DNA from 4 places in the Fictibacillus nanhaiensis genome. Region 1 is predicted to be linked to each of the others. Evidence: riboswitches for the same ligand, from Rfam matches in the RefSeq annotation. Region 1 holds a riboswitch; each other region holds the start of a gene.
The links. Region 1 has a riboswitch for cyclic di-AMP ahead of ACFS5O_RS17975 (hypothetical protein). Riboswitches for the same ligand answer to the same signal wherever they lie in the genome.

Region 2: linked by a shared signal. The riboswitch ahead of ACFS5O_RS13505 (APC family permease) and the one ahead of ACFS5O_RS17975 (hypothetical protein) in region 1 are both predicted to bind cyclic di-AMP.
Region 3: linked by a shared signal. The riboswitch ahead of ACFS5O_RS08755 (dicarboxylate/amino acid:cation symporter) and the one ahead of ACFS5O_RS17975 (hypothetical protein) in region 1 are both predicted to bind cyclic di-AMP.
Region 4: linked by a shared signal. The riboswitch ahead of ACFS5O_RS01620 (potassium channel family protein) and the one ahead of ACFS5O_RS17975 (hypothetical protein) in region 1 are both predicted to bind cyclic di-AMP.

The regions. Positions count from the first base shown of each region.
Region 1 covers NZ_JBHUPF010000006.1:2,786,968-2,794,401, forward strand. Annotated here, with positions in the region: gene kdpA (potassium-transporting ATPase subunit KdpA) at 1-1,608, opposite strand, end outside; gene kdpF (K(+)-transporting ATPase subunit F) at 1,658-1,735, opposite strand; gene ACFS5O_RS17965 (HPr family phosphocarrier protein) at 1,866-2,138, opposite strand; gene ACFS5O_RS17970 (hypothetical protein) at 2,211-2,348, opposite strand; gene ACFS5O_RS17975 (hypothetical protein) at 2,372-2,785, opposite strand; cyclic di-AMP (ydaO/yuaA leader) riboswitch at 2,898-3,051, opposite strand; cyclic di-AMP (ydaO/yuaA leader) riboswitch at 3,103-3,244, opposite strand; gene ACFS5O_RS17980 (hypothetical protein) at 3,539-3,787, opposite strand; gene ACFS5O_RS17985 (MFS transporter) at 3,839-5,122, opposite strand; gene ACFS5O_RS17990 (DHH family phosphoesterase) at 5,366-6,550, shown strand; gene ACFS5O_RS17995 (MarR family winged helix-turn-helix transcriptional regulator) at 6,703-7,143, opposite strand; gene ACFS5O_RS18000 (organic hydroperoxide resistance protein) at 7,301-7,434, shown strand, end outside.
Region 2 covers NZ_JBHUPF010000006.1:1,912,156-1,919,589, reverse strand. Annotated here, with positions in the region: gene ACFS5O_RS13520 (hypothetical protein) at 107-427, opposite strand; gene bcaP (branched-chain amino acid transporter BcaP) at 547-1,929, opposite strand; gene gltP (glutamate/aspartate:proton symporter GltP) at 2,170-3,432, shown strand; gene ACFS5O_RS13505 (APC family permease) at 3,488-5,314, opposite strand; cyclic di-AMP (ydaO/yuaA leader) riboswitch at 5,447-5,590, opposite strand; gene ACFS5O_RS13500 (hypothetical protein) at 5,740-5,880, shown strand; gene modB (molybdate ABC transporter permease subunit) at 5,912-6,568, opposite strand; gene ACFS5O_RS13490 (MetQ/NlpA family ABC transporter substrate-binding protein) at 6,882-7,434, opposite strand, start outside.
Region 3 covers NZ_JBHUPF010000006.1:1,022,630-1,030,063, reverse strand. Annotated here, with positions in the region: gene ACFS5O_RS08765 (DNA-3-methyladenine glycosylase) at 1-513, shown strand, start outside; gene ACFS5O_RS08760 (hypothetical protein) at 510-1,199, opposite strand; gene ACFS5O_RS08755 (dicarboxylate/amino acid:cation symporter) at 1,355-2,590, opposite strand; cyclic di-AMP (ydaO/yuaA leader) riboswitch at 2,760-2,925, opposite strand; gene ACFS5O_RS08750 (hypothetical protein) at 3,105-3,299, shown strand; gene ACFS5O_RS08745 (ABC transporter ATP-binding protein) at 3,324-4,037, opposite strand; gene ACFS5O_RS08740 (ABC transporter permease) at 4,037-5,659, opposite strand; gene ACFS5O_RS08735 (Fe(3+) ABC transporter substrate-binding protein) at 5,775-6,842, opposite strand; gene ACFS5O_RS08730 (GDSL-type esterase/lipase family protein) at 7,364-7,434, opposite strand, start outside.
Region 4 covers NZ_JBHUPF010000002.1:225,312-232,745, reverse strand. Annotated here, with positions in the region: gene ACFS5O_RS01625 (TrkH family potassium uptake protein) at 1-1,100, opposite strand, end outside; gene ACFS5O_RS01620 (potassium channel family protein) at 1,104-1,760, opposite strand; cyclic di-AMP (ydaO/yuaA leader) riboswitch at 1,902-2,056, opposite strand; gene ACFS5O_RS01615 (undecaprenyl-diphosphate phosphatase) at 2,135-2,917, opposite strand; gene cls (cardiolipin synthase) at 3,007-4,509, opposite strand; gene spoIIP (stage II sporulation protein P) at 5,001-6,152, opposite strand; gene ACFS5O_RS01600 (MarR family winged helix-turn-helix transcriptional regulator) at 6,343-6,810, opposite strand; gene ACFS5O_RS01595 (ArsR/SmtB family transcription factor) at 6,984-7,434, shown strand, end outside.

The sequences.
Region 1 (7,434 bases):
AAGCACTGCCCCAACAAGAATACCTACAAAAAGGATGTTGTCTGTTCTAAACGTACCAATCGTTTCAGGAACAGGTTGTTTTTTTACTAGAGACCCTGCTACAGCGAGCAAAGCGATGATGGAAACGTACCTCCCAAGCAGCATGACAAGTCCAGTTGAGATATTCCAAAAAGGCGTATTGTCTCCAAGACCCTCAAAGCCTGAGCCGTTATTTGCTGCAGCAGAAGTATACTCATAGAGAACTTGTGAAATACCATGGAATCCCGGGTTGCTTATCGCCCCTTTTCCAAGCTCTGTCATAAAAGCTAAGGCAGTCGGACCCAATATAATCAACGGGTGTGCAAGAAGTGCTATCGTTATAAGTTTCATTTCTCTTGGCTCTATTTTACGGCCTAAAAATTCTGGTGTACGACCAACCATCAGACCGCAGATGAACACTCCGATGATCGCATACATGAGCATGTTCACTAAACCTACTCCATCTCCGCCAAACACTGTATTTAACATCATAAGTGATAATGGTGTAATTCCACCAAGCGGAGTCAAGGTATCATGCATGTTATTGACCGTTCCTGTTGTAGCAGCTGTCGTTACTGTGCTAAACAGTGCAGATTGAGCCGTTCCAAAACGAACTTCTTTTCCTTCCATGCTTCCTTGTTCTGAACTAAGACCGATAGCATTCATTGCTGGATTTCCGTTACTTTCGGAAATATAGATTAAAGATAAGAACGCAATAAAGAGAATGGCCATTGCACCGAAAATAACCCAGCCTTGTTTTTGATTTTTAGCAAAACGTCCATACGTGTATGTTAATGCAGCAGGTATACACCACATTGAAAGTATTTCGATCACATTAGTTAACGGACTAGGATTCTCAAAAGGATGTGCTGAGTTCACTCCGAAGAACCCCCCACCGTTCGTACCTAAGTGTTTAATAGAAACGAGTGAAGCGACTGGCCCTGTTGCGATTTCCTGCTTCTCTCCTTCTAACGTTGTAATCTGAATCGTACCATCTAACGTTTGTGGAACTTTTAATCCAACTAAGACGAGGGTGACGACAACAGCCATTGGAATAAGTAGCCGAGTATGGCCTTTTATAAAGTCTTCAAAGAAGTTACCAATCGTTGCACCTTTGCTTGTAATACCACGAATAAATGCAATTGCTACAATGATTCCTGTCACGGCAGATGTAAACATCATCATCATGATGACCGACATTTGAGAAAAGTATGAGAGTCCTGTTTCTCCACTGTAGTGTTGTAGGTTTGTATTCGTCATAAAACTGACAATCGTATTAAAGGATAATGTCGATTCCATGTTGTCAATCTGGCTAGGGTTTAACGGAAGCCACTTTTGAAGTCTTAAAATGACATAACCGACTGCGACCAGAACAATGTTCGTTAATAATAATGACATCGTATACTTTTTCCATGTCATGCCTGGTCTTTCTTTTATTCCAGATATGGAATAAATGATCTTTTCAATTCCAGCAAACACTTTATCTGTTTTGTTAGATTTGTTGGAAAATACGTGATAGATATAGCTTCCTAGTGGTTTAACGATCAGAAGCAATAAAAGAATCACGATTGCCATTTGTAAAACGCCCATTACTTTGTTCCTCCTATATGAACCTTTAAGTGTATGTTAAACATTAACGTTAAAATTTTTCAGGATTAATCAATGCGTATACTAAGTACAAAAACACGCCACCTGTTGCAACCATCGTTATTATCATTTTTTCGTCTCTCCTCCAACAACTCGATCACACCAGTAAATAAAGTTAAAATACACCAAAAATGAAACGATTAGAGTTAAAACCATATATAGATCTAACAATGCAATTTCCTCCTAAACTAACTAGTAAACTACTCGTAAAAACTTGATAGCATGTGTGACAAATCTTTAAGCGCAACTTGTGCGTCAGACCCTTCCACTCTAAGGGTGATCGGTTCATCCAGATTTTTAGAATAATGCGACAAAAAAAATAGATTAACAGAGAGCAAGCCTTTCGCATTAATCTGTATGCCTTGATAAAAGAAAAGAATCTCACTTTCAAAAGAACCAGCAGCATTGACAAATTCATTGATCTGTCCGATCGACAATCTTTTTGGCAATAATACAACTGACTCTGCTCCCATGTTTTCCCCTGCCTATCATTGGTCTGAAATAGAGAGGGAACACATACGATGAGTCCCCTCTTATAGAATGGTTTATCCTTTGCTTCTAAGCGTGTCTTGAATGACCCATTTGGAGAGACTATGTTGAATCACACTTGCATAATAAGCATTTAACTGATCTCTTTTCGCTTTTAACAAAATCTGTTCAATTTCGTTTGGACTTAATCTCATAAATGAATTCCTCCGCTCTTTTTTTATGAAGAAAGTAAGAATTGAATATTTCCGGTTTTGTTATAAATTACGTAATCGGCACCTAACTCCTTATAAACTCTGGAAATATACCGTGTGTCTGATTTGATGACATAAACAGGTATGTTATAGATGCTGCGAATAAGTTCAATCGTTTGGCAGCATTCTAAAAATCCAGATTCAACAACAATGATCTTTTGAACAAAAGGACCTACCATCCCGATGAATTTACGCTTGTCACCATAATTCATGACATACACATGTTGAAAACCAACTTGTGAGAGTCTATCTGCTTCATCTCGGTTAGGAACACAGAGAACAATAGATTGATAGTCGTCACATAATCTTAGTTTTGAAATAAACACATCTGAAACTTGATCAGGAAACATTATGAGCACGTTCCTAGATGATTTCTCCATCGTTACATCCTCCATTTCGGTAAAAAAGGCAACAAAAAAGAAGCCTGCGGAAGAGGAACTCTTCTCGCGGCTTCTACACATACTTGAATAAGCGTGTAAACACACGAAATTTGTTGCCTCTCTCTGAACGCTTACGGAGTTAGCTGACGGATTCGGGCTTGAGAGTAGCCCTACTCGATCTCTCGAGATTCACCCCATGCAGTCACGTTGGACTGCGGTTGGTTCCCCCGCTTCCTAAAGTTTTAGGAATTAAGCGATAAAGACGCATGATATAAATATCATATTTTTTAATTGGTCATTGCTTTTTTTATGTTCACCTTCCCTCTCCTACCACGCTTACGAAGTTAGCTGACGGGTTCGGACGGCAGAAGTCGCCCGACTTAAATAAGTTTCACCCCAGGCAGTAAAGAACTGCCGATGGTTCCTCCGTTCCAAAATTGGATTCAGCGGTCATGGAAAAATTTTAAAGTTTTACGATAAGAAATATATTACTCCTGCTTTTGTTCCTTGTAAACGAAGTAAAAACTTCAAAATTTTAAGGATTCATACGAAAATAACCAAAATATGCTGTTTTATTTCATGTAAACAAAACAAATCAACTATTTTCTATTAATTTCTTTTATTTACGATGTTTTTCAAATTAAATAATAGTCAGAATATTAAAATTAAATAAAGTGTTACTTGCAAAGTTTTAATACCAAATCGAAAAAAATTCATAAAAAAACTGAGCAAATAAAACTTTGCTCAGCTTTTTTAAAAAGATCTAAAATCCAATCTCTGTCTTTTCGTCCATAGCCATACTCCTGTGAACAGATGGATTGCAATTATCACAAAGACAGCACCATAACTTTCTGTAACCCAGCTCACAAACCAAATGATCGGCAGAGCTAAAAACATGTTTACAAGCATTAAAACCCATGAAGTTCTTGCGATTGCTACAAAGAAAAGAATGATCGGTAAGATTAAAAAGATCCAGAATAATATGTTTTGAAATGATGCCATGACTTCCCCTCCGCTCTTCATTATAAAAGGGCTTCGCCATAATCTCCACCTTTAAACTGGTACTTTTTCTAAATGTAACTCATTTTTGTTTTCTTCATCATCGATATCATACTTTGGTAAAGTTAACATGTAGAAGAGTCCAACAACAATCAGACACCCTCCAACCACCCAAAACAGCATCTCGACTGTTAAAATCTTCGGGAAAAACAATGCGATTAAACCGAGAGTCATCGTATGAGATAACATATTGATCGGTGAGATCCACCCTTGGACACGCCCCATCATTTTCGGGTCAACGATTTTTGGTAACCAGCCTCCGATCCCAATATTGATTAATGGTATGCTAAACCCAGCCAATCCGGTCAAAATAAAGAATGACCATACATTTGGCGCAAGCGCGCACAAACCAAGGGATACGCCACTAACAAACAGACCGAGAACAATGGCATACGAGAGTCTAATCTTTTTAGCGAGCATCGAACATAATACACTGCCAGAGAGTATGGATACACCGAATAGGATACCCATCCACATCATCATTTGTTCATAATTGTCAGGTGCTAGTTTGTATTTCATGATAAATGCCGGCATAACTGATAATCCACCATTTACTATACCAAACAAGAAAAAACCAAAGATTAAAGAAAGCAGAAGTTTAGATTGTTTGATGTAAACAAAACCTGAAACAAAGTCCTTCCATACCATCTTTACTCGGATATCTTTAAACCTTTGTTGTCCGTTCGGTAGACGAATATCTTCATTTACTTTCATACTCATAATGAACAAGGCTGATAAAACATATGTAAGAAGATCAAATGCAATGGCTCCTTGTATTCCTACACTCCAATAAATAAATATGGCGATCATATTTCCAAATAGCATAAACAAACTACCTACCATTTGATTTAAACCAGCCGCAATGGCATACTCCTCTTTCGATAGTACGCCTTGTACCATCGCTTGGTCAGCTGGATGAAAGAATTTCCCCACTGCACTCCTTAAGAACAGGATCACAAAAATGAGAGGCATCCAATCTAGCCAAATTGCACCCATTAATAGGAGGCATAGGCCTGCACAGATCCAGTCGCAATAGAGAGCGATCTTTTGACGATCCATACGATCAGCTAACACCCCTACAAGAAAGAATACAGCTAGTGTTGGTAGAGAATACATCAATTCGGCAAGGGTTGCATAAAAAGGCTGTTCACCGAACTTATCTAGCAAATAAAACATAAAAGCTGTAACGCCGATAATACTTCCCATCATTGAAGTAAAACCAGCAAAAAACAACTTTCTGAAGTTTTTATTCTGAAACACTTTCAGAAATTCCTGCACATCAAAACCCCCAATTTACATAATTACCCACCTAATCATTTTCCACCTAATTCCATCCATTGTAAATGTATTTTTCTCGTGTCTCGTAAGAAGAATTGTGCATATTCTCTCCTATATATAAGAATGCAACAGCTCGGTCTATTCATAAAGGCAGTAAGCCTATATAGTAAATTTTTTTAAAGGTTGAACTTTATGCTTTATGACGATACTCTAGACAGAGAGCATAATAGAGAGGATACTGACATGATTCATTTATTTTCACACAATGATTTAGACGGAAAATCGTGCGGTTATTTAGCACAACTAGCATTTGGAGACAATTGTAAGATATCGTATTGTTCACATGGAACGATTAACGACCGAGTTGAGATGCTGCTCGATAATCCGAAAGAGAGAAAAACAGAAATTATTATTACCGATATTGCGGTCAACGAAGAATTAATGATGCGACTTGATGAACGCTCGAATGCAGGAGGAAAAGTGAAGCTGATCGATCACCATGCAACAGCGCTTCATTTCAATGGGTTTGATTGGGGGCACGTTCAAGTTCGTTATGATGATGAACGTTTAACATGTGCCACTTCCCTTTTCTACGAATATTTGATCGATAACGGTAAACTTAAACGAACCGGCGCACTCGACGAATATGTAGAGCTTGTACGTTTATATGATACGTGGGAATGGTTTGACCAGAAGGTTGAAGCTAAGCGTTTAAACGACTTATTCTTTATCCTACCTCCTGATAAATTTGAGGACCAGATCATGAATCGTTTAAAAGGTGATTCTTTTCAGTTCTCAGAAACAGAAACAACGATTCTCGATTTAGAAGAAGAAAATATTGCAGATTACATCAAAAAGAAACAGCGTCAGATGGTCGAGATCTGGGATACTTGGTCTTTAGGCGAAGGATCTGAAGAGAAAACGTATAAGATTGGAATCCTACATGCGGAACGCTATCATTCCGAGCTCGGGAACGAGATCAATCGTGAAAATCCTCACTTAGACTTGATTGTGATTTTAAACATTGCCAATAAGCGTATTGGATTACGCACCATTCATGATGAAGTGGATTGCTCGATCTACGCGAAACAATATGGTGGAGGCGGACATCCGAAAGCTTCTGGCGGAAACATGACTTCTGAAGCGTTTGAAAAGTTTGTTGTTGCTGCATTCCATGAACAGCCTCGACGAATCGATGCACCGAAGAACGAACACAACGTGAAGGAAAATCCTGATGGCAGCTTGTATGTGAACAACCATCGTGAAGTATCAAAGATTTATTCTGAAGATAATCAAACATGGCTGATCACACATAAGACTCATCCAGTTGATGAAACATTTTCAAGCTATCAAGAGGCTGAAAATTACGTCAAGCGCCACTTTGAGGGCTGGCTGATGCGTGATGATGAAGCGAACAACAATCATTAAACCGTAATACCTTGGCTTATTTAGCCAAGGTATTTTTTTATTTGTACATGTCGTGTGCGCAACACGTCGAACTAGGGTTTTGGTTTGGTTTGAGCTAGGATAAAAAAAAACAAAAAGACGCCGAGAACTTGTTCTTAGCGTCTTTTTCTCTATCATTTCGTTTGGTTCTGCAACTGCTCTAACATACTTGTCAACGTTTCATTCAATGTTGAGAGTTCCTCTTTTCCCATCGGAATATTATCAACAAGCTGATTTGGAATACACTCTGCTTTTTCTTTTAAGGCATTTCCTTTTTCCGTTACAGACACGATCACACTTCGCTCATCTTGTTCTGATCTTTTTCTTTCAACGAGACCATTCATCTCCATACGCTTTAACATGGGAGTAAGGGTCCCTGAATCTAAAAATAACCTTTGCCCTAATTCTTTTACAGTTAATGAATGTTTTTCCCATAAAAGAAGCAATACTAAATATTGTGGATAAGTCACGTTGAGTTCTTTTAACAACTCTCTATAAAGCTTTGTGATTTCACGTTCTGCTGTATAAATTTTAAAACATATTTGGTTTTCTAATTTTAAGGTTTCATTTTTCATGATGTTTCCTTTCTTTTTGTAAAGGGTACTTGCATTATAACACAATTTAGTTTTACACAATTAAATTGTTTGACTCTACAAAAAGGATACGTTATGATGATTACGAGTTATTAAGTTGTACACAATTTAATTTTACACAAACAAAGGAGTGTTTGGAATGGAAGCATTATACACAGCAAAAGCAACAGCTGAAGGTGGAAGAGCAGGTACGGTTAAGAGTGATAACGGTGTTTTAAATCATGAATTAGCTATGCCAAAAGCGCTTGGTGGATCAGGAAGCGAGAACGCTAC
Region 2 (7,434 bases), 870 kb from region 1:
ACGTTCGGAAACATGTTTTTTCGAAACGTGCTTATGAATAGATGGTTCTGTTAAATAAACCCTACATCGAAGGCCATTTTAAAGGTTTTTGAGATTGTTGTGATCGTCAGAGGTAATTCGATTGAAATTGATAGGGGGTAAGACGTACAATTTTGTTGTTGACTTGGCTGTATGATGGGAATACATAATCATCATGTGATTCTTCAAACAGTATTTGGTTATCCGCATAAACTGCTTTTACGGATTTTTTTAACTTTTTACTCTTTGTTGGATATTCGCCAATGATCTTTGATTCATCAAGGGTCGCTGAGGATAGTTCATAAACGTCATTTTGAGGCGGCGAAAAAAGATTTTCCATATTGTAGTTAGGAAAAAGTGATGTAAAAGCAAATACATACAATAAAGCCAATATAGATATTTTCCGCAATTTCTTACTCCCCCCTTTCTTTTTTACTACTAAAAGTATAACACGAAAGAACGCGTTTCTGAAGTAAAGTGAAAAAGCCACCTATATGAAAGGCAGCTTTTCTCACTATCAATCTCTTTCTATTTCGTTGTGTTTAAACGGCTGTGACGATAACCGTAACTAAAATAAAGAACAAGTCCGATCACAAGCCAAACGACAAAGCCTTTCCAAGTAAATGCTGAGAGTTGAAGCATAAGATAAACACAGAAAATAATGGCTAAGGCTGGAATCAATGGAACCCAAGGGGTCTTAAAGCCTCGTTCGATGTCTGGCCGAGTTTTTCTAAGAACGGCAACTCCTAAAGATACTGTTGCAAAGGCAAACAATGTACCGATACTCGTAAGTTCTGCTAGTTTGTCTAACGGCACGAATCCAGCAAATAAGGAAACTAATAATCCTGTTGTCCATGTACTTGAAAGAGGTACTTTCGTTCTTGGATGAACAGAGGACAGTTTACTTGGAAGAAGTCCATCACGACTCATTGCATAAAACAACCTTGTCTGACCGAACATCATAACAATTAGCACGGTTGTAATTCCTACGATAGCTCCTAATGAGATGAAACCTGCTGCCCAATCTTGACCGATAAATTGCAACGCAAACGCTACAGGATCTTTAACGTTCAGCATGGTATAAGGAACAATCCCGGTAAGTATGAGTGAAACCACGATATAGATAATTGTACAAATAGCTAAAGCAGAAATGATTCCAATCGGTAAATTTCGCTGTGGATTCTTCACTTCCTCTGCAGCTGTGGAGACAGCATCGAAACCAAAATACGCAAAAACAACAACTGCAGCCCCTGTCACTACACCAGAGAATCCAAAAGGAACAAACGGCTCCCAGTTAACAGGTTCCACATACCAAACACCGACTGCTATAAATAATAAGATTACTGCCACTTTCACGATAACCATAATAGAATTGAATTTCGCAGATTCTTTAACACCCCTCGATAACAGAAGTGTGACAAGTAAAATAATCATTACAGCAGGCAGGTCAATATATGTTCCCTTCGATGGATCAAAAGCACTTGTGATAGCTGTTGGAAGATGTATACCAAAACCAGTTAAAAGGCTTTGGAAATATCCTGACCAACCACTCGCTACAGCTGAAGAAGCGAGACCGTATTCAAGTACGAGGTCCCAGCCCAAAATCCAAGCAAAGATTTCACCGAATGCTACATAACTGTAGGTGTAAGCACTCCCTGATTGAGGAATCATAGATGCGAATTCGGAGTAACAAAGTGCCGCAAAAACACACGCAAGCCCCGCAATAATAAAAGATAAGATAAGAGCGGGACCCGCATATTTTGCAGCCGCAACCCCTGTTAGCACGAATACCCCTGTTCCGATAATGGCCCCTACCCCTAACATTGTAAGGTCAACTGCACCAAGAACACGATTCAATGATTGATCACTGTTTTGATTAGTAGTTAATAACTTTTTTCTAAATAAGTTCATAAGTCCTCCTATGAATGTCGATAAAAGTCGAATAACGCTTTTGTCATTTTACAAGCATTTATTATTTTTGTAAACATTAAAATTTTCAAATATTTCTAATAAATAATAATGAGTGCATTCACTTCCATTCCCCCTTTATTCATTGCCATTTTTTTGCTTTGACAACCATTCCTTTTACTCGCTAAAATGTCTTTTATGTGGCAACTCAGATAACTAACATCAAGAAGAAGGTGACTCAATGTGAAAAAAGTAAGAATTAGTCTTGCGTGGCAAATCCTGATCGGACTAGCGTTTGGTATTCTCATCGGTGCTTTGTTCTATGGAAATGAAACCGTTCAAGGATATTTACAACCGATTGGAGATATCTTCATTCGCTTAATTAAAATGATCGTTGTACCTATAGTTGTTTCAAGCCTTATCGTAGGTGTTGCGAGTGTAGGTGATATCAAACAACTAGGAAGACTCGGTGGTAAAACGATTTTATATTTTGAGATCATTACAACTTTTGCAATCGTAATTGGTCTATTTATCGCTAACATATTCCAACCTGGAGCAGGAGTGGATATGAAATCGTTAACAAAAGGTGATATTTCGAGCTATGTGGAGACAACAGAATCAGTTGAAAGTCACGGCTTTGCAGAAACGTTCTTAAACATCGTACCCACAAACCTTTTTGAATCTTTAGCTAAAGGGGATATGTTGGCAATCATCTTTTTCTCCGTATTATTCGGACTAGGGATTGCTGCGATCGGCGAAAAAGGAAAACCGGTATTGGCCTTTTTCCAAGGAACAGCTGACGCTATGTTCTATATTACGAATCAAATTATGAAACTAGCTCCATTTGGAGTATTTGCACTAATCGGTGTTACGGTTTCTAAATTTGGTATTGAATCACTCGTCCCATTAAGTAAACTGGTTCTAGTCGTTTATGGAGCTATGTTCTTCTTTGTCATCGCTGTTCTAGGTGGCGTTGCAGCTATGGTAAAAGTTAATATCTTTACATTGATTAAAATATTGAAAGACGAACTGATCTTAGCTTACTCAACAGCTAGCTCAGAAACAGTATTACCAAAAATTATGGAAAAGATGGAGAAGTTCGGGTGTCCAAAAGCCATTACTTCTTTCGTGATTCCTACTGGTTACTCGTTCAACCTAGACGGATCCACTCTCTATCAAGCGATTGCAGCACTATTTATCGCGCAAATGTACGGGATTGAAATAACCATCGCAGAACAAATCTCTTTATTGCTAGTATTAATGGTTACTTCAAAAGGGATAGCAGGCGTTCCAGGTGTTTCCTTTGTCGTTCTTTTAGCAACACTTGGTACAGTTGGAATTCCATTAGAAGGCCTTGCATTTATTGCGGGTATTGATCGAATACTCGATATGGCTCGGACAGCTGTAAACGTAGTAGGAAACTCGTTAGCTGCTGTCGTGATGTCCAAATGGGAAGGTCAATTCAACACGATGAAAGCAGAGCAATATAAACAAGAAGTTAGTTAATATTCTAGCCAAAAAACCGTTTTAGCCAGTTCGGCTAAAACGGTTTTTTGAAATTTTATTTCTTTAAGTGGTAGGGAACAGTCGATATTACAATATCTCTTTTATACAATAAATAAGCACGAATAAGTAGACTTGATTGGTTATGAAGGATATTATGCCAACCTTTTTTCGGGATGAATTGCGGAATAACCACTGTTACTTGATAATCGCCTTCCTTCGCTTTGTGAGCAATCGTATCTACAAATTTAGTCAAAGGTCCAAGGATACTTCTGTAATGAGAATGAAGCGTTACGAGCCGAACATCCGGCTGCCATTCTTTCCACTTCTCTTCAAATTTTCTTTCATCTTCCCTCTCAAATGCAACATAAACAGCAATGATCTGATCAGGGTTCAGTGATTTAGCATACTTTAGCGAGTTCTCCACTACATGGGTGATTCCAGCCACTGGCAAGATGATAACATTCCCTTTTATATCTGGAGATGCTTCACAAGTTGTTAACCTCAACTGATCACCGACTGCTTCATAATGCTTCTTGATTCGGTGAAATATCCAGACGATAATAGGTAGAAAAACAAGAATGGACCAAACTTGTGAGAACTTTGTTAAGAAAAACATGATTGTGACGGTAAAGCTGATCAATGCTCCTGTCGTATTAATGATAAATTTAGGAATCCAACCAGCTGGTTTTTCTTTTAGCCATTTTACCATCATTCCTGTCTGTGATAGTGTAAATGGAACAAACACTCCTACTGCATATAAAGGAATTAGGTGTTCCGTTTCTGCATGAAAAGCCATAATAAGCAAGATTGAGGCCAGACCCAAAATGATAATGCCATTTGAATAACCTAAGCGATCACCCCGGACTAAGAACATCCTTGGAATAAACTTATCTTTTGCCAAGTTTACAGCTAACAAAGGAAACGCAGAGTATCCTGTGTTAGCAGCAAGGATCAGTATTAACGCTGTTGTTCCTTGTATAAAGAAGTACATAAAGTTTCGCCCGAACGTTTCTTCTGCAATCTGCGAAACAACAGTAACCTCAGTTTTAGGTACAATACCATAGAAATAAGCTAACGTAACAATACCTGAGAAAAGGATGGCTAGAAGACCGCCCATCATCATTAATGTACGAGCAGCGTTAACAGGTGCTGGTTCTTTAAAATTGGGTATCGCGTTGGAGATGGCTTCTACTCCTGTTAAAGCAGAACTTCCTGATGCAAATGCTCTGAGCAGAATAAACAAAGAGATACCTGCAACCGGTGTACCGATCGGGGTATGCAAGCTCTGAGATACATCTCCAGTCAAAATCTTATAAAGCCCTACTGCGATCAAAATAAACAAAGCCAATACAAAGAGATAAACAGGATATGCCAAAATAGATGCAGATTCAGTTACTCCTCTTAAGTTCAATAATGTAAGAAAGATAACAAACACGATTGCAATCTCCACGTTAAAACCATGTAACGAAGGAAACGCTGATGTTATCGCATCTGTACCTGCTGATACACTTACTGCTACTGTAAGTATGTAGTCTACAAGCAACGATCCCCCTGCGATCAACCCAGAATTTACGCCTAAGTTTGTCTTCGATACAACATACGCTCCACCTCCATGAGGGTAAGCATAGATAATTTGTCTATAAGATAAAATAAGAGCAGTTAATAAAAACAGAACCCCTACTGCAATCGGAATCGAGTACCACAAAGCAGCTGCACCTACGGTAATAAGTACGATTAAGATTTGCTCGGGTCCGTATGCAACAGAAGATAATGCATCAGATGAAAGAATAGCCAATGCTTTCGTTTTGTTTATTTTTTGTTCGCCTAATGCAGTCGATTTTAAAGGGCGACCAATCAAGAAGCGTTTGATCGATGTGAACATCATTTTTCTCTCCGTCCATAATAAGATGTTACTTTTAATGTTAACTAAAACACATTTTTCAACACAAAAAGGCCGCAAGCCATCACGAATCTGACCTGCAGGCCTTTATAATTTAGGCTCTACAAGCTCCACCTTCCTTCTCATAAACGCTTACGGAGTTAGCTGTCGGATTCGGGCCTTTGAGTAGCCCTACCTTAAACAAGGATTCACCCCAGGACTCTATTCTTCCAGTCCGTTTGGTTCCCCCGCACCATTTGGTTTAAGCGATTTAGAAATTTGAAACTTTACTAATAATACTCCCGCCATTTAAAAAAGTAAATAACAATTTTTGTTGAATAGGCTTATGAAATGTTGTACATATTGTTTTACGTATAAACAGTTAATCACATAAACTTATTATTTCATGATCTATAGGAGTTTTACACATGTCTAAACAAAAAAAACCTTTATTTTCTGATGAATATTTAACAAGTCTTGCACAAGAAATTAATGAACAATTCGGTGATTATGGAGAGGTAGGAGAACGTGATGAGGAATATGAAAACATGAAGAAAGCTGGTGAATAATTAAAAGAACCCAATTCGGGTTCTTCAATGGTTATGTCCTTATGCGATTAACAGCTATTAACATTAACAAAGATATTCCAATAACACTCGCGACCCACATCCAAGCGAGCTCCATATGTCCTGATTCAATCGCAATATAGATGGCCGTTGATATCGTCTGTGTTTTACCCGGAATATTTCCAGCAAACATGAGCGTTGCGCCAAACTCTCCTAATGCACGTGCAAAACTCAGAATTGCACCAGATAAGAGTGCACGAACAGATAGAGGAATTGAGATTTTTCTTAATATGGCCCATTCATTCGCGCCATCAACCCTTGCAGCATTCTCAATATCTGCGTCAATCGATTCAAATCCTGCTTTTGCCGATTGATACATGAGTGGAAACGCAACGACTGCAGACGCAATAACTGCCGCCCACCATGTAAACATAATTGGTTGTCTAAAGAGCAAATCTATCAACTGTCCCCCTGGACCATTTCGACCGAATAGAACAATCAATAAGAATCCAACTACCGTAGGAGGTAACACGAGCGGAAGTAGGAAAAGTGTTTCGATCAACGTTTTCCCTTTAAACCTCTGATGAGCCATGATTCTGCCAAAAAATAGACCTGCAAGAATCACGATCAATGAAGCAGTCAACGCTATGCCGATTGATAATTTGACAGGTGACCAAAATTCTATTGCCATTTCCTTTTTCACCCGCTTACCACAATGATTAATAACTGAATTTATACGTCTTCATCATATCATACCGTACTTTGTATAGTGTGAAAGGTGTCGAAATTGTCGAACGGCCTTTATTTTTGAATGTAGACTTAATTGATCTCTAGAACGACTTAATCGAAGCTCATTACGACTTAATTTTTCTTTTCTAAACTTAATTTTTCTTCTTTAGACTTAATTCCTTTAAAAGAGACTTCCAGGCTCCCTACTAAACACTTTAATTCATTATAAAAGCTGCCTAGACGAGTACCTTTCCCCATCTAGACAGCTCATTTAATTACTCTTTTACAGCTAGCACAGAACCTTTGTACTCTTTATCGATAAAATCGGTAATCTCTTTTGAATGAAGTACTTCTAATAAGGTTTTTATTGATTTCTTATCTTTATCGCCTTCACGAACTGTAATGATATTCGCAAATGGTGACTCAGATCCTTCCAATGCGATAGAATCCTTCTTCGGATTCAAATCTGCATCGATCGCATAGTTTGTGTTGATGACAATCGCATCGCCCTCATCGTTTTCATACGCTTTTGTTAAAAGACCAGGATCAATGTCTGCTACAAATTCAAGGTTTTTCGGATTTTCTACAATATCGCTTATTTGCGCTTCATAACCTTTACCTTCTTTTAGCTTGATTAGTCCTTCTGCTTCAAAGATTGAAAGGATACGGCCGTGCTCAGCGATAGAGTTGCTCAAGATTACTTTCCCACCATTAGGAATGTCTTTTAATGATTTATGTCTTTTTGAGTAAACCCCCATCGGCTCTAAGTGAACAGCACCTGCGTTTTCGAATTTATACTTCGGATTATCTTTCACCTGTTGAGTCAAA
Region 3 (7,434 bases), 1.8 Mb from region 1:
CATGTCGATGATAACGGAATAACATCTGGATACATCGTGGAAACAGAAGCCTATCTCGGACCTGAAGATCGTGCTGCTCATTCGTATAACAATCGCAGAACTGCTAGAACAGAAGTGATGTATGGTGAAGCAGGTATGATTTATACCTATTTTATTTATGGAATGCATGTGTGTTTTAATATCGTTTCGGGCCCTTTACATAAACCTGAAGCTATTCTCATTAGAGCACTTCAACCGATTGAGGGAATTGAAAAAATGAAGAAAAGAAGAGCGAGTGCAAAGAATGAGATTCAACTTACAAACGGTCCTGGTAAACTAAGTAAAGCAATGGGGTTTACACTAAGTGATAATGGCAAGAAATTGAATGAGGAAAATATACGAATAGAAGAAGGAATGAATATCGTACCAGATGAAATTATCTCTGGCCCTCGTATAGGAATACAATATGCCGAAGAGGCCGTTCATTACCCTTATCGGTTCTGGATAAAAAACAACCCTTACGTATCACGTTAATACGCAGGGTTGTTTTCTTTGTTTGTTGAAATTGTAACATCCTCTTCCTGCATGTAATCAACCGTTGTCGTACGGTTAGTATCTTGCATCCATGCTAGATGATAGTACGTTTGTTTTTTCATAGCAACATATTTAGCTTGCATGATCAACAGCCAGGAAAGAATAAACAGAGTTGTTTTTAATACGTTTTCTGCATTTACTTCAGCTGCCTCGATCGGTAGTACATTCACTGAAATGCTTGAAAGCAATCCTATTATCACAGCACCTAGTATGAACAACGGCTGGTTCGCACGTAAAAAACGTAACCGATGCTGTAAATAGTTTTGTAGTGACAAACGTTCTTGTGCATTGAATTGAAGGTATCTGCTCTTAGCCGATTTGGCATTGGCCAATAATCCTTTAGATCGATCTTTTTTCCAAAGTGACTTCATAAATAGAGCAAATTCAATATCGTTAACGGGTTCGTTATTCATTTTTCTGTGAATAAAGTTATGAGCTTGATAGAAGGTAATTGCGTTCTGTACAAGCATAAGCAATACGTATCCTGCGATGATCGTAAGTGAAAAGACAAACCAAAAAGAGTTCATCGCACTCTCTATTAACTCGATGATAGGATGAATGACGGTTTGAATCTGTACCCATATGATCTTTGCAGCAAGCGTTAGTATCTCTAGCCATTTTTCCAAGAAGATCACTCCGAAATCTCATTATGTATCTTCTTATTTTAACATGATTTTTCCTCTGTGCTTACATTTATTTACTCAACCTTAACAAACTAATGATATCCGCATATAAAAAAGGCCACAGTAGGTATATTCACTGTGACCTTTTAAAGCATTATTTAAGCACTCACTTCATGTTCACGAGTTCCAAGATGTTTATCTTCCCCTTTATCAACGATTACCGCACAAGCAGCATCACCTGTGATGTTAACAGCTGTTCTAAGCATATCAAGAAGTCTATCAACACCTAGGATTAGAGCAATCCCCTCGACAGGTAATCCTACAGAGTTCAATACCATCGCTAACATGATCAATCCAACTCCAGGAACACCTGCTGTACCGATACTTGCAAGTACCGCTGTTAAGATAACGGTAAGCATTTCTGTGATACCCAAATTAACATCGTAAACTTGCGCGATAAAGATTGTCGCAACACCTTGCATGATGGCTGTTCCATCCATGTTGATCGTTGCGCCAAGCGGTTGGACAAATCCACTGATTGATTTTCGAACACCCAGATTCTCTTGAGCTGTTTTCATTGAGATCGGAAGTGTTGCATTTGAACTTGATGTACTGAATGCTACTGACATTGCTGGTGCAAAGCCTTTAAAGAACCAAATCGGACTCTTCTTTGCAAATAGTGCGATCGAACCTCCATAGGCTACAACAGAGTGAATGAATAAAGCTAAAATAACTACACTCATGTATAATCCCATCGCTTTAATCGCATCCATACCTTGACTTCCAACTGCTGATGCAATTAAAGCAAAAGCACCATATGGAGCAAATTTCATGATCAGGTTTACGAGGTACATCATAATATCGTTACCTTGCTCGATTAAATCCATCACACCTTTAGTCTTGCTACCTAACATGGTTAAAGCGAATCCTACAAATACAGAGAATGCAATAATTTGAAGCATGTTTCCTTCAGCCATTGCTTGAATAGGGTTAGTAGGAATGATATTCAGTAGCGTATCTGTTACTGCCGGTGCTTCTTGTTGCTCGAACTTGGCACCTTCTGTTTTAAAATCCCCTACACCAGGTTTAAAGACAAGTGCTAAAGCCATAGCAATAATAATAGCAATCGTTGTAGTTCCTAAGAAATAACCAACTGTTTTTGCCCCAACTCTTCCAAGTTTCTTTGGATCACCTAAACCTGCAGTTCCTAATACGATTGAGAAGAAGACGATTGGGACAACCAACATTTTAATAAGGTTTAAGAACAATGTCCCAACTGGTTTCAAAACATATTTATCCAGAGTTGAGAATGCATCAGGCACAGCTAGATTAAGAATAAGACCTGCAACTACACCAAGTGCTAGAGCAATTAAAATTTTTGTAGATAATTTCATAATAAAAGTACCCCCTTTGTTATAATTTTCTTACTATTTTACGTGCAATACCCTTGAAGAAATTTATACTTATACATGCCCTATTTGTTGCATATAAAAACCCACCGAAAATAGAGAGGATTTTCCGTGGGAATACACCGCAACACATAGACTTAGCCCATGTATAGAGTTCTCTCTCCAAAAACGCTTACGAGGTTAGCTGTCGGATTAGGAAATTGAGAGTTGTCCCTTTTGTGCAAGCACAAATTCATCCCAAGGCTTAAAAGCCGAATTGTGGTTCCCCCGCCTCTAAATATTCTGTCGAATAGAACATTAGAATTCAGCGAATCATATATAATATGCTCTAATTTTATCAACATACATAAATTTTTGTCAAGAAAACGCGCCATACTTATTTATTCCAATTAATTGTTTCACAATGAATGTTTTTCCATATTCTCACTTCTACCCCATAAGCATGTGAAAAAAAAACGAATGATGTAGAAGGTTCTATTTTTCAGGGAGGTATTTATAAATGAAAATTGTATTTTATGAAAAAGGTGACTTAAGTATTATCGTTGGAGCATCGAAGCTAAAAGGTGAACTGACGATTGAACAAATAAAGAACGAAAGCGAAAAAAAGGCAAAAGAACTAGGTGAATTATTAGGCCGTGAAATCGGATTTTTAATCGACATGAACGGAAAATTAGATACTCAATTCAAAAAATAAAAACCGGGATATCCCGGTTTTTTTTTATACATATGCTAATGATAACTTTTCTTTACTCTTCTGTAATACCATTTCCGGCCGACCTTCATCTTGAATCTTTCCATTGTTCATTAGTATAATACGATCCCCAATAGCACGAGCATCCTCTTCATCGTGAGTAACAAATATAGAAGTGATTCCAGTACGTTTGAGGATTTCTTGTAACTCATCACGAATCTGTAATTGCAGCTTAGAGTCAAGATTACTAAAAGGTTCATCAAACATGATCAAAGATGGATTTGGAGCCATAGCTCTTGCTAATGCTACACGCTGCTGTTGACCACCGCTCAATTCATAAGGATAACGGGAAGCATAGTCCTCCATACCTACAATAGTCAATAATTCTTCCATTCTTGCTTGTTTCTGTTTACGATTCATTTTTGTTAAGCCAAATTTTATGTTCTTTTCAACTGTCATATGAGGAAACAAAGCATAATCTTGAAAAACCAAACCAACGCCACGTTTTTCTGGCTGGACAAAACGGAATGTATCATTCATGACTGCCTGATCGATCAGAATTGATCCTTTCGATGGCACTTCTAGCCCTGCTATAAGACGAAGTAACGTACTTTTCCCACTGCCGCTTTCTCCTAAGATTACTGAAACTTCTCCCTGTTTAAAGCTTAGAGACAGGTTTTCGAACAGAGGTTTTTGCGAATTTTTGTAACGAAACGTTAAGTCTTTGATTTGAACAAACATTATTTTGGCTCCTTTTCTAAAACTCTGTGTAAAAAGAAGATCGAAAGTGCACTTATACAAATAATCACCATGGATGAAACAGAGGCTTCGTGAATACGTTCATCGCTTGCATATTGAAATGTTTTTGTAGCCAACGTATAGAAGTTAAAAGGCTGCAGGATAAGAGTGAGAGGCAGCTCTTTTAAAATATCTACGAAAACTAGAATGAAACCACCAGCAATCGCACCTTTGATCATTTTGATATCTACTTTAAAGAATGTCTTTGTCACTGACATCCCTAATGTTCTTGAAGCTTCTGTAAAAACGGTTCCTACTTTATCAAAACCTGATTCGATCGAGTTAAAACCAACGGCAAGAAAGCGAACAACATAAGCAAAGATCAGCATACTAATACTGAGGCTTAGTACAAGTGTTGGCTCTAACCCAAGCCATTCGTATAACGATATGACCTTTTGATCTAGGAAGAGAAATAAAGTAAGGACGCCTATAGCAATTACAGCTCCCGGGATTGAATAGCCTAGAACCGTAATTTTTGAAAAAAACTTTCCGGTCCAACCTTTTGAAAGACGACTAAAGTTAGCGATGATTAAAGCCACCATTATGATAAGAAGTGAACCTACAGCAGCAACAAAAACTGAATTCCAGATCAAATCTGCAAATGCAGCACTTAAAATCACGTCATAAGTCATATACACCCAATGTAAAAGCTGTATAAAAGGAATGGCGAAAGCTAGAGCAAATAAAGAAAGAAAAAAAGATAGCACAGCAAACTTTTTCCAACCTTTAAGTTCTTTAGGTTGTAACGGGCGGACTTTTGAAGTGGAATAACTATACTGTTTTCTGCCTCTTATTACTTTTTCTAAGATCAAGATCAAAACTACGATAAACATCAAAGTACCCGCTAACTTGATAGCTGAATAGATATCCCCCATCCCAAACCACGCTTGAAATATGGCTGTACTAAAGGTTTGAATACCGAAATACTTTACTACCCCGTAATCATTGAAGACTTCAAGAATGACTAAGCTAACACCACCTACAATCGCTGCACGTGATACAGGAAGGACGACTTGTATAAATGTCATGAACGATCCTTTGCCTAGCAACCGTGCATTCTCAATCAGTGATGATGACTGATTTTCTAAGAAACTTTTTGTGATGATATATACATATGGATACAGGAACATCGTAAAGATAAAAACAGCACCGGGAATGTTCATGATGTCAAAGAACTTTTGGTCCACTTTTATACCAAACTGGTTCCTTAATGACGTTTGAATGACACCTGTATAATTTAAAATGCCATGGTACGTATAAGCCCCAATGTAAGGTGGAATCGCAAGCGGGAGGATAAGACCCCACTTAAAGAACCGATGCATCGGAACTTTATATGCGGAAACTAGCCATGCCGCACTTACCCCGATTAACACTGTGAAAAGACCAGTAAAACTAACGAGTGTTACGGAATTTACGATATAATTTTTCAACATATACTCTTTAATGTGTTCCCAATTCTCATTACTCTCAGCGAATAACTGAACCATGATGAGCAAAGCCGGTAAAAGGATTAAAATAGAAAAAATCACACTAAGCAAAGCCCAACTATTAAACTGTGATCTCATTTTTCGAATGTAATACAATATTTTCACCTTCTTTACTCATCAGCATTGTTCTTGTTGTTTGTTTTTACATGGAATTAGCCGTATCACAAATCGTGATACGGCAAAATATTTAAGTTTATTTCCAGCTAACTTCATTCATAATTTTAACAGCATCTGCATTGTTTTCACCTAACTCAGAAAGGTTAAGATCTTGTTCTTTAAACGGACCCCAAGACTTTAAAAGCTCTGAAGGTTCTACTTCTTTATTAACCGGATACTCGTAATTGGCTTCAGCAAATACTTCTTGAACTTTTGGACTAGACAGATATTCCATTAATTTTATAGCATTCTCTTTGTTGTTAGCGTGTTTCGTAACACCTATACCACTAATATTGATGTGCGTTCCTGTTGTTTCTTGATTAGGGAAGAACACACTTAGCTGTTTAGCAACTTTCACTTCTTCAGGATCTTCTGAGTTCAACATCTGACCAAAATAGTATGAGTTCATGATGGCAACATCACCTTCACCAGCAGCGATACCTTTCGCTTGGTCTTTGTCACCACCTTGTGGATCACGAGCCATGTTTTTAACGATCCCTTCTGCCCACTTCTTCGCTTCATCTTTTCCGTTTAATGAAATAAAGGATGATACTAATGATTGATTGTAAATATTTTCTGATGAACGAATCAGTACTTTACCTTTCCATTTGTCTTCAGTTAACGCTTCATAAGTAGATAGTTCTGATTTGTCTACTTTTTTCTGATCATATACGATAACACGTGCACGTTTTGTTAGACCGAACCATTGATTGTCTTTATCTCTTAAATTATCAGGAATATTTTTATTTAATGTCTCACTTTCAACACTCTGTAAGAGGTCTTTATCTTTTGCCCAGTGTAAACGTCCAGCATCAGATGTGAAGAAAAGGTCTCCTTTTGTTGCTTTCCCTTCTCTTGTAAGACGCTCGATCAACTCATCTTCTTTACCTTTAATAAGGTTGACTTTAATTCCTGTCTCTTTTGTGAAATCAGCAAAGATTTTATCATCAACTTCATAGTGACGACTTGTATATAGGTTTACTTCTTCTTTTTTTGTATCATTATTATTCGAACTTGCACCCTCGTTTGATTTACCACAGCCTGCTAAGACTAAAGCAGCTAGTAGGACCATTGTAACAACCGTAAAAAGATTCTTTTTAAACATATGTCAGTTACTCCTTCTATGTATAAGTAATTGAAAACGATTATCAACTTCACTTCTAATTATAATGATAATCATTCTCAAGTCAACCGTTTTTTTAAATGTTTTTCTCTAATGAATTGTGCCTATCGATTCCTTACTTCCATTGACAATTGATTGGAATGGAATGTTCGCGACTCCTCGCCTGCCCCAAGGGAAACCGAGCAACTGAAATAAGCTTCTTCCAAAGAGCAAGCAAGATTACGACAACAGCGTTTTATACCGCTCTTATCTTATAAGATTGTTGCTTTGAACTCTTTGTCACCTTTGAAAATTGATTGTAGAGGAAGGTGCGAGACTCCTAAGGGACAGGCGGGCAGCTGAGACACTTAAGAGTGAAACGTACGAATGTGGCTCAGCGCCTGCCCCGTGGAAAGCGAGCAGCCTGGAACGGAGATCAACACTTCCAAAAGCAACAAAGTTTACGACAACAACCTTCTAATAAGAAATAAAAAAATCTCTTAGAAGTATCAGCTTCTAAGAGATCATTCCTGGTTTAAAGGCTTCCACTGGTTATAAACCCAGTTTCCTAATCTGTTATATCCTCTTCTATTGG
Region 4 (7,434 bases), on a different contig from region 1:
AATATAAATAGAATTGAAATGGTTGTAATAGCAAGAGCTCTGTAAACCACCGCGTTTCTAATCGTTCTTCTCATCACGACTGTATCTTCATTACCTTTCAAGAAGGCTGCAACAGTAAATATAATAACGACAAACGTTGTCAGCTTGATCCCTCCACCTGTTGAAGTACTTCCTGCTCCAACAAACATCAAAAGGACCATTAATAGAGATGTATCAGGGTTGATTGCTGTCATATCAATCGAGTTAAAACCTGCTGTTCTTGGTGAAATACCTTGAAAATAGGAAGCCCAAAATTGTTCAGCGCCTGTTAGCATCCCGATCGTCTTAGGGTTGTTGAACTCAAAAAGATAAAAAAACAAGATTGCTACAACATTTAATATCAAAGTGGACAACAACATTACTTTAGAATGTAGTGAGAGTGTTTTCCAGCGGCGGCTTACCCAAATATCAACTAAAACGGTAAATCCAATTCCACCCGTTATAATTAAGAATGATATGACAAGATTCATCATTGGATCTCCTACATAACCCATCAAACCATCAGACCAGAGTGAAAAACCAGCATTATTGTATGCGGATATGACGTGAAATATGCTGTAGTATATCCCTTTGCGCACACCTAAATCTGGCACAAGTCTCAATGATAATAAGAAGGTAGCAATGATTTGAATTCCGATTGAAAACACAAATAAATTTCGAACTAAACGGATCACACCGCCGATAGAAGGCTGGTTGAGTGCTTCTTGCATCAATACACGTTGTTTGATGGAAATTTTTCTTCCCATCATAATAACAACGAGTGATGCAAAGGACATGACCCCGAGTCCTCCGACTTGGATTAAAAATAAAATGACGATCTCCCCAAACAAGGTAAACGTTGAACCTGGATCAACGGTAGCTAAGCCTGTTACGGTTGCTGCTGAAGTGGCAATAAAAAAAGCATCTACCCAAGATAACGTTTCTTCATGAGCGACAGGTAGCTTTAACAAACACATGCCAACAAAAATAAGAAATAAAAATAGCAACGCTAAAAATTGAGGAGGATTCAATTTAATTGGGTTATGCAAAAAACGTTTATGCTTTCTGACATGTAGTGCCAATGTTTACACTTCCTCATCCTCAAATCGATTTAGATCTTCGTTTCGACCGATTACGACGAGTATATCTCCATATTGAAGAGATACGTCAGCAATAGGAGATACGAGAATCTCGTCTCCACGTTTGATTGCTACAATATTACAGCCATAACGTGCTCGAACATCAAGATCTGTTAACGTTTTGTTAACAAGTTTATCCGTTACACCTATCTCTACAATACTGTGTTCATGCGATAGCTCGATAAAATCAATAATTTTTTCAGAAGAAATGAGTTGAGCAACCCGAAGCGCCATATCGCGCTCTGGGTGGATAATACGGTCTGCTCCTAGCTTCTCCAACACTTTGTGATGATAGTCATTCTGTGCTTTAACCCATACCTTTTGAACTCCTGATTCCTTTAGGAGTAGAGTGGTTAAGATACTTGATTGAATGTCTTCTCCGATTGATACGATGACGTGGTTAAAATTTCGAATTCCTAAAGACTTCATCACGTTCTCATCCGTAGAGTTTGCTTGAACAGCTTGAGTAGCTATTGTTGCAAACTCATTTACTCTTTCCATATCTTTATCTATAGCTAGAACATCATAGCCCATCGTCGCAAATTCTCGACAGATGCTTCCTCCAAAACGTCCTAATCCAATTACTGCAAACTGTTTTTTCATTATGGTCTCCCCTTAAAATCCATGAAGTTTTTGCTTTGTTATTTCTCTAGTTTTGCTGGTTAAGAGGTATACAAATTTAAGTAAAAAAACGCAAAAAAAAGACCACACAAAAAAGCGGGTCCGGTTTTCCACCAAATTGACCTCTCCAGTGACATGACGCTTACGGGGTTAGCTGTCGGATTAGGGATTGGAGTATCCCTTTTTGCTAATAGAGCAAAATTCACCCCAAAAGATTGGTTCCCCCGTTTTACAGTAGTTTCACCATAAAATAACTGTAAATTCAGCGATCTAAAGCCTGCTAAATTTTGAATTACATATACTGTAATCCTCTATCTTTTAAATGTCAATCCATTTTTGTAGGGTTAACAAATACTTTACATTTTACCTGAAAATTGAAGAATCAATACAACGATTCCAATCAACCAAACATAAATAGCAAACCCTTTTAACGTACCGGTTTGAAGAAGTTTAATCATCCACTTTACCGCCACATATCCAAAAAGAGCCGACGCTAGAGTACCGACCAATAATGCTGAATAAGAGATAGGAGGATGTGCTCCTACAAATAGATCCTTAGACTGCAATACTACTCCCCCAGCAATAGATGGGATAGATAGTAAAAACGAAAAATAAGCAGCTGCTTTTTTGTCGATCTTACAGAAGAGCGCGGCTGCGATTGTCAGTCCAGAACGTGAAATAGCAGGAAGAATCGCTGCACCTTGAAACGTGCCGATCACAAGTGCATCACGTATAGAAATATCATCAATTCCTTTGTATCCATTCCGTTTATAAGAGTCAGCCCACCAAAGCAAGAAACCTGTAATCAGAAACTCCCAACCTACAGTAATTCCAGTTTTTGAGATCTCCTCAAAAAAATCTTTAAATGCCAGTCCTATTATAGCGGTCGGTATCGTACCAGCTATCAGCAGAATGCCCGTTTTGCTGAAGGGGCTTTTTATCACTTTTAGAATTTCTCTCCAATACACCGTCATCACGGCAATAAGTGTTCCGACATGAAGCATGCTATCCAAAAATAAACCCGCTTCCTCTAGCTGAAACATTTGCCTGCCAAGAAGCAGGTGTCCTGTCGAACTTACGGGTAAAAATTCAGTCACACCTTGTACAATGCCCAATATTAAGGCCTCGAGCCAATCCATAAAAAATCCCCCTCAAGTTACACGGTCTCGTACAACCTATTCCTGAGGAGGATTTTCTATTCTTGTTTTTTTGTGTCACAGTAGGAGCTTTACAGAACCCCTGAGAATAAACGAGCAAATGATTCTTTTGTACGTTCCCATAAACCTCTTTTGTAAAACTCAACGGGCTTAACTCTAACAGATTCGACCATGTCTTCTTCGTATTGTTCTACGAGATCACGGACAGATCCTGTATTTAGCAAGAACACGTTCACTTCAAAATTAAGATGAAAACTTCGCATATCCATATTAGCAGTACCGATCGAAGCTGTATCACCATCGATAATGATAACCTTTTGATGAAGAAATCCTTTTTTGTAGGAATAGATTTCTATTCCCGAACGCAGAAGTTCTGGGAAATAGGAACGCGTTGCATATTGTGTTAAAAAGCCATCATTGATTTCAGGAACTAATAATCGAACCTGAACTCCTTTTTTAGCAGCCACTCTTAAAGCTGTTCGAATCGCTTCATTAGGTACGAAGTATGGCGTTGCAATCCAGATTGATTTCTCTGCACATGAGATCAGTGAATAGAAAAGATCACTCATGATTCCTAGCTGGGTGTCTGGACCACTAGCAACAACATGAACGGTTCCGTCTCCTTCAGCAGGGTATGAGGTAGTAAGGTGATTATCTTCTAACAGATCTTCTCCACAAACATATTCCCAATCCATTAAAAAAATCGCATGAAGAACTTGAACACCTTCTCCTTCCATTACCATGTGAGTATCGCGCCAGAAACCAATTTCAGGATCCTCTCCTAAATATTCGACACCTACATTCAATCCTCCAACAAATCCAACCTTACCATCGATAATGATAATCTTACGATGGTTTCTGAAATTGAGTTTTTGATTAAAGAAGCCATATCGTACTGGTAAGAAAGCTTCAACTAAGATTCCTGCTTTTTTCATTCTGTCAATGTCATATTGCTGAAGAGAAAGACTTCCTATTCCATCATATAGAAACCTAACTTTTACACCTTCATTGGCTTTTCTAATTAACAAATCAATAATATCTTTACCAAGTCGATCTGAGCGGAAAATATAATACTGAATATGTATATACTCCTTGGCTTCTTCCAACCTTGCAAAAATTTCTGGAAATGTCTCTTTGCCATTTTTTAATATTTTTGAACTTGTTTTTCTGTTCAAACGCGTAAGGGTAATATGATGAGCGTGGGTTGCAAAGCACTGTTGATGCCTTTTTAAATCACTAAAATCAGGCTTTTCTTCCTGTTTAGATACTCTGATCCATTCGTCCCTGTCTTTTTTTCTTTTAGATTTAAAAAGATGACCTTTCAAATAAAGTTGGCCAGAATAAAGATAGAACATATATCCGATAAATGGAAACAATATCAATACATAAATCCATAGAAGTGTATGTTGAGCTGTTCTGTTCTCGAGCATTAACGAATAGATCGTATACAGAATCACTGCGATGTAAAGGAGCCCAAATACTGTTTTGATGATTACATATCCTTCTGCAAAGAAAACGATGTATAAACAGACGAGTAACAATAGTGTGAGAAAAAATTCCCATATTCGTTTCATGCACGTGCTCCTTTTTACCAATCTTCTCTTTCTCTCTTTTATTCCCTTCCCTTTGTAATTAAAACAAGTGACTTCTCTCTTTTTATACCATTTTTTTATAGGATTTGCAGATATGACGACTGTTATGAAATTAGGAATTGTTTCAATCATTCGAAACGGTTTTTTTGTGTACGCAGACGCTTCGGAATTTGCAGGGTTTGAATTGGACAGATGATGTGACCAATCCGACAGATTAATCTTCAAATCGGACAGATTCACTAGTCAATTGGACAAATTACCGCCAATAACAAAAAAAGGCGCCCATACACAGACTCCTCTATAGCGCTTACTGTCGACTTTTAAGAAAATACTGTCCACTTTTTGAGTTTTACTGTCCACTTTCGCTAATTTACTGTCCACTTTTGTAAATTTACTGTCCACTTTAATTTCCGCAAAATAGAAACACATAAAAAAGCTCCAGAGGTTATCACCACCTCTAGAGCCTTTCAACATTATTCTTTTTTCGCTCCATTTTCTTTCCAATAGTACTCTGCAACTGCTTCAGCCACTGCTTCTGCACTTCTGTACAGCTCATCCATGTTGTTATCCACACCGCCAAACTCGATAAGGAGAGCGTGGTCAGAAAGGTCTTGATTATAAACACCATTTCCCTGTGTTTTGTTTTTTCCGATAACCCCACGACTTAAGCCAGGGTATTTTTTATCTAAGATCGCATTGATCTCTTGCGCTGCTTTTTGGTTGTTTTCAAAATTAGGGTTCGCTTTACCGATAACGAACAAAGTACGTGCGTAAGACTTCCCATTAATTTCTGTAGTTGTAGACTTCCCTCTCATCGAGTCTCGATGCAGGTCAAAAATTAAATCAATATCTTGGTTGCTCGACATCGCACTTTGGACGAGTGTACGTGACATCGGGTAACTCTTACGGTAATCCGTGTTATTCTTTCTTAAAAGCTCCGTCATGTTAGTCATGTCAACGGTTGTACCAATTCCTCTCGCCTCTAATTCCTCTCCAAGCTTTTTCCCTACCATCGTGATGTTTACCTTAGAATGGATGGCATGGTCAGGGTTTGTTACACCTTTTAAATGCGGTAAGAATGATTCCCAACTGTGCGAATGATAGATATAAGCGATCTTCTTTCCGCTTGTTGTTTGACCTGGTGGTTTTTCTGAATCAGAAGGATCTGGATCTTCCAATCGCTCAATATCTTGAACTTCTGCTTCTTCACCACTTAGAAGGAGCTCCATAGGCGGCGGCGACTCGTACGCTAGGTTTGTGTAATCCGTTCCTTCCCCAGCAACAATGATCGTTGAATCATAGAGCGCAAATCCAGGAAGTTCGTTTCCTAATAGACTTCGGATATCTCCTGGCTTAATGCTTGTCGTTAATTCAAACAGAACACTTGATAACGCTGGCGGCTTACTTGCTTTTGGAAGCTCTTGCGTAAAATATCGATTTTCCCACCCTATAAAATAAACAAGTGCTTCACCAGAAAATTCCGTTAACCACTTATGCATGGTTGATGAACTCAATCGATATTTGTGCTCAAAGGATGTGATAAAACTAGTGGCAACGACGATAAATAGCATGGCTCCGGCAAGTAATAAAGGTAAACGCTTCATATTCAATTGCGGGGTGAACATGTATAGCCCTCCACTTCTGTTAACGTTTCTATCACATCCTATGCAGTGAAGAAATTAAATAGAATCGAATCTATGAAAAAATAATAGAGAGACTTCTATTCGCTTGCTCCCTGATCTTTTCGTTTGGTTAGATAATGAGTGAAGTCTTTTGAAAGAAAACAGAGTTATATGCACAAAAAAAACCAGTTCCTCAACTGGTTTGTGATGTAAGGACGATCTCGTCTGAGTTTGAATGATTTCCGCTAGCAAGCTTTTCATAAATATCAATAAAAATACCTAATTCCTCTTGAGACAAATGATTAAGATAACTACTTATAGAATTAACTCTCTCATTTTCAGCTTCTCGTAAGATTTCGTGTCCTTCGTCAGTAATCTCCAAATAGACAATACGACGGTCTAAATCACTACGGTAACGACTCACAAATCCACGCTTGTACAAACGATCCGCACCAACAGTTATCGCACTTGGTTTTACACCCATATAGTCAGCCAATTTTGAAACGGTCCATTTATTTCTAATACACAACGTCTTCAAAAGTACAAACTGTGTTTTCGTTAACTCCTTTTCTATAGCAATTTCCGGGTGTAAACGCTTTGACACAATGTAATGCACTTTCTCCAATCTCTCCACATAGGACTTCAAATCCTTATTCCCCATACTATGAACCTCCAGCCTCTAAGTTGTAATGCGAGTATTATACTAACATTATACAAGAATTTTCATAACATTTGAACTATTATTTACAAATAATGTGTAAAAGAGTTGACGACTAGCATATATTTAAGATATATTACATTCAAATATATTTGAACGTTTTAGGAGTGTTGAACATGAAGGAGATTTATAACATACGAGAAGTTGAGCAGTTAAAGGTTATCTCTGACCCACTTCGCATCAAAATCCTATGGGAGATATTAGAGGAAGCTAAGACAGGAAAGATCTTATCAGACCTATTAGAAGTTCCAGCACCAAAGATTCATTACCACCTTAAGGAACTTGAACGTGTAGGATTAATTAACGTCGAGAGAACAGAAGAAAAGAATGGCATTATACAAAAGTTCTACAGACCTGTGGCTCACTCATTTTCGATTGCCGATATATTGCCTGATCAACGGCATGCAGTGAAAGATGAACTCTCTGATGCACTAAAGGAGAATATATTGGTTTCACTCGAAAAAACAAAGTCTATGGTTCGTAAATTAGATCCTGAAATACTAGCTTATTCAGATTCTCCTCTTAAATTTGGTTATAGACATGTAAAACTTTCTTCTGAACAAGTAA